DNA from 2 places in the Lacihabitans lacunae genome. Region 1 is predicted to be linked to the other one. Evidence: riboswitches for the same ligand, from Rfam matches in the RefSeq annotation. Region 1 holds a riboswitch; the other holds the start of a gene.
The links. Region 1 has a riboswitch for S-adenosylmethionine ahead of metK (methionine adenosyltransferase). Riboswitches for the same ligand answer to the same signal wherever they lie in the genome.

Region 1 (2,406 bases):
ATATCATCAACTACGATTATATAATTTGTGGTGGTGGAATGTCTGGGCTTTCTTTGGCTTATCACCTTTCAAATTCGAAATTGTCGGATAAGAAAATTCTCATAATAGAGCCCGAAACCAAAAACCAAAACGACCGAACCTGGGCCTTTTGGGAACAAGGAACAAATCCGTTTGATGAAATATTGGCTGCCAATTGGCAAAACATTTTCATCACCGATAGCTCCGGAGTTAAAAAGAAAATCCCACTAAAATCTTATGCTTATAAACTAATAAGAGGAATAGATTTTTATGAATTCGTGAATGCTCACCTTGCTAAGTTTCCTAATATCACCTTCAAAAAAGATCGAGTTTTAGATATTTTAGATTTGAACTCTAGCGTTACCGTAAAAACCGAAAAAGGCAATTTTAAAGCACTACATGTTTTTGACAGCACCTTCAAATTAGACATTAATAATCCAAAAAACATTAACTTACTTCAGCATTTCAAAGGTTATGTAGTAAAATCAGATAAAGAAGTCTTTGATCTTAATACACCCGACATGATGGATTTTAGTATTCCTCAAAAAAGCCATGAAGGAAGGTTTATGTATATTTTACCTCTATCTAAAAACAAAGCCTTAGTAGAGTTTACCGTATTTTCAGAACGTCTTTTAGAGCAAAATACGTACACAAATGAGTTAGAGTGTTTTTTAACGGAGAGGTATCCCAACATAATTTTTGAGATAGAAGAAGAAGAATTTGGAGTGATTCCGATGTCAGACGTCGCTACAGCAGAATTTCCATCCAAAAACGTGAGTAGAATTGGCACCGCAGCCGGATACACAAACCCAGCCACTGGTTATACCTTTGCAAACACACAAAGAAAGCTTTTAGCGATAGTACAAAAACTAGAAAAAGGAAAACTACCCTCGGAAAAGCAAGTTTCTTGGTTTGAAAAAAGACATGAACTTTATGCGTCTACCCTACTTTATGTAATAGCCGAAGACCTTTATCCAATGTCCGAAAGTTTCAAGAGGATTTTCAACAAAAATGACATTGAATCCGTATTTCGTTTTTTAGACCAAAAGTCAAGTTTGTGGGACGAAATTAAGATAATGTGGTCTACTCCCAAATTAATTTTCGGAAAAGCATTTTTGCTCGTAGTATTTAAAAAACTAAAAGGAGCGTTTCTGTAGATTTTTTCTATTCTAGCTACCTTTAAAATATTATCATTTCAGTAATTTTCTCTACGAATAAGCAAATTTATAGATTTATTCACTATAATTTTTAATTATCACCAAAAAGCCTCAATTTTGCATTACATCAAGAGTTTCTCTCGAAAAAGAGAAAACCAACCGAGTATTTTTTTGAAACGCCGCGGTGGTAAAATAGATGTGGGTCGCCCGACCAAAATAGTTTCGGCAAAGCACCTTACAGACATTACTCTTGCATTATTTTATTAATATTTTAAATTTATAAAAAATGCCGTATTTATTTACCTCAGAATCAGTTTCTGAAGGACACCCAGACAAGGTCGCTGACCAAATCTCAGACTCACTTATCGATCACTTTTTGGCGTTTGACCCAAACTCAAAAGTAGCTTGTGAAACACTTGTTACTACTGGACTTGTGGTTTTGGCCGGAGAAGTAAACACAAAAACGTATTTAGACGTACAAACTATCGCGAGAGATGTAATCAAGAAAATTGGTTATACTAAGGCTGAATATATGTTTGAGGCTAATTCGTGTGGAATTATCTCTGCCATTCACGAGCAATCTTCTGATATCAATCAAGGAGTTGACCGTGTAGCAGCTGAAGATTTCGAAGCAAAAGCTAATGCTCAAGGTGCTGGAGACCAAGGTATGATGTTTGGTTATGCAACCAAAGAGACCGACAACTACATGCCACTTGCATTAGACCTATCTCACAAAATACTTGAAGAACTAGCAGCTTTCAGAAAAGAAGGTGATGTTATTGATTACCTTAGGCCGGATTCTAAGTCGCAGGTAACTATTGAGTATTCTGACGATAACCAACCTATCAGAATTGACACAATTGTGATCTCAACGCAACACGACGATTTCGCTGATGACGAATCTATGCTTGCTAAAATTAAAGCAGACATGGTTAATATCGTGATTCCAAGAGTGAAATCTAAGTTAAAAGCTGAAATCCAAGCCTTATTTACAGACGATATCCTGTATCACATTAACCCAACAGGTAAGTTTGTAATTGGTGGACCTCACGGAGACACTGGCCTTACGGGTCGTAAAATCATCGTAGATACTTACGGTGGTAAAGGTGCACACGGTGGTGGAGCATTTTCAGGAAAAGATCCATCTAAAGTGGATAGATCTGCAGCATATGCCACCAGACACATCGCTAAAAACTTAGTAGCGGCGGGTCTTTGTGACGAAGTGTTGGTT
Region 2 (2,406 bases), 3.2 Mb from region 1:
GAAAAAGCGATTAATTTTTCATATTTAAACACACCAAAAACTTGCAGATTGTCTCCTAGTAGCTTCTTTAATTCTAAAAAATATGTGGGTTTTATTTCGCCAAGTTTTACCGTTTGATTTTGCAAAACCTCCAAATAGAGCTCGTAAATGCGTTTTTGGTGAAGTTTTATGTCTTCAATATTTAATTCTGTAAAAGTTAAAGAATCAAATTTCGCTATTATTTTTTTGTATCTCGATCTATATTTTTTGTCTAAAACCGAAGCGTAGTCACCCATGTTTTTCCAACTCGGGTCAATGCACATTTGCATGCTGATATCTTGACTAAAAGGAATAAGTTTTTTGCTTATATCAAAAGGGGCATCGCATTCTTTTACCAATAAACCCGCAAAGTTTTTCGTTTTTTCGTTTTGTTCTAAAAACTCGACCAAAGCTTCAAATATCTGAACTCTGCAATAGCCTTCTTTTATATAAAAACCTTCTTGGTTAGATTTGAAAATATTACCACAAACCAATACGTCTAATGAGCAACTTAGGTTTTCATCGCACTTCGTAAATAGCTCTAATAGTGATATTCTTAGGTCCGAAATCTTTATTTGATTTAAAGGGAATTTGCTTTTTTGTAGGTAAATAGCCGCAATTTGCTCTTTTTTATCCCAAACAATAAAAGTTAAACTTTCTACGGAGGTATTCTCTTTATAGAAATTTATTTTATCACTTTTTAGGTGATGGTTATCGGGCAGAAGCTTGTCCCAAATAAGTAAGTTATCTTCCTTTAAATCGATTTGACTTAAGGTAAATGTACTTTTTGAGGAAGATTGACAAATATAGCCCAACATTAAAAACTTGGTAAATATGCGTTGAATAATAATACGTATTTGCACTCCAAAAGGTTCAGGATTTATTAAGGTTAACTTAATTCAGATATTTTTTTGATTCCAAAAAATGTTTTATAGCTTTGCAGCATCAATTCATTCTTCGCTTTTGCAGCTGAATGGTTGATTTATAAAGACGAGTGGAGAGAATAGGCTCTTTGAAACTCGGGCAACCTGCCGATACTTATCGAAAAGGTGCCAATACCTACCTCAGCGGCTCAACAGTAGCCTCTAGGACTTATAAACCAATCAGGCGATTTTCAAATTACTATTGGTTTTGTTTAAAGATTTCGAGAATCGAAATTTTTCGTCATGCGTTTATCGCACGCACGACGGTGTATTTTTTTATTTAAATTTTATTAAAACATGTCAGAATTAAGATTCGAAACACAACAGCTACATGCTGGCCAAGAGATTGATCCTACTACACAATCACGTGCAGTGCCTATTTATCAAACCACTGCCTATCAGTTTAAAAACTCAGAGCATGGAGCTAACCTTTTTGCTCTGAAGGAGTTCGGGAATATTTATACCCGAATAATGAACCCGACTAATGATGTTTTTGAGAAAAGAGTAGCGGCATTAGAAGGTGGAGTAGCAGCTTTGGCTATTAGCTCAGGTCATGCGGCACAGTTTATAGCCATAAACAACGTAACCTCGGTAGGGGATAACTTCGTTACGAGTTCATTTTTGTATGGCGGAACATTTAATCAGTTTAAAAACTCATTCAAAAACATAGGCGTAGAAGCACGTTTTGCAAATGGTACAGATGCCGAAAGCATAGAAAGCCTTATAGATGAAAATACGAAATTGATTTATGTTGAAACCATTGGTAACCCAGGTTTGAATGTGCCAGATTTTGAAAAAATAGCAGCAGTTGCCAAAAAACACGACCTTCCACTATTTGTAGACAATACTTTTGGTGCTGGTGGAGCTATATGTCAGCCGCTTAAGCACGGTGCCAACGTAATCGTAGAGTCTGCTACCAAATGGATTGGCGGTCACGGTACCACCATGGGCGGTGTGATTGTAGACGGAGGTAATTTTAACTGGGGAAATGGGAAATATCCGCAGTTTACTTCGCCATCGGCGAGTTATAATGGTTTAGTTTATAACGATGTATTCGGAATCGGTGGTCCTTTTGGAAACATTCAGTTTATCATCAGATGTAGAGTAGAAGGCCTTAGAGATTGGGGCCCTGCTCAGTCGCCATTTAACTCATTTTTATTGATTCAGGGTTTAGAAACCTTGTCGCTTAGAGTTGAGCGGACTTGTGAAAATGCCCTTGCTTTAGCAAAATGGCTAGAAAGCCACGAGGAAGTGGAGTCGGTTTCATATCCAGGTCTTGAAAGTCATTCATCGCATGAGCTAGCAAAAAAATATTTGACAAGAGGTTTTGGTGGTGTGCTTTCATTTAAACTAAAAGGTGGAAGAGAAAGAGCGGAAAAGTTTGTGAATAGCCTAAAACTTATTTCGCACCTTGCAAATGTAGGAGATTCAAAAACATTAATAATACACCCTGCCTCTACCACGC

Region 2: another riboswitch for S-adenosylmethionine. It lies ahead of ACFOOI_RS20795 (O-acetylhomoserine aminocarboxypropyltransferase/cysteine synthase family protein); the one in region 1 lies ahead of metK (methionine adenosyltransferase).

What each region holds. Positions count from the first base shown of each region.
Region 1 covers NZ_JBHRYQ010000001.1:1,753,630-1,756,035, forward strand. Annotated here, with positions in the region: gene ACFOOI_RS07665 (lycopene cyclase family protein) at 1-1,175, shown strand, start outside; SAM-I-IV-variant riboswitch at 1,295-1,404, shown strand; gene metK (methionine adenosyltransferase) at 1,462-2,406, shown strand, end outside.
Region 2 covers NZ_JBHRYQ010000001.1:4,903,636-4,906,041, forward strand. Annotated here, with positions in the region: gene ACFOOI_RS20790 (hypothetical protein) at 1-881, opposite strand, end outside; SAM riboswitch class I at 998-1,119, shown strand; gene ACFOOI_RS20795 (O-acetylhomoserine aminocarboxypropyltransferase/cysteine synthase family protein) at 1,239-2,406, shown strand, end outside.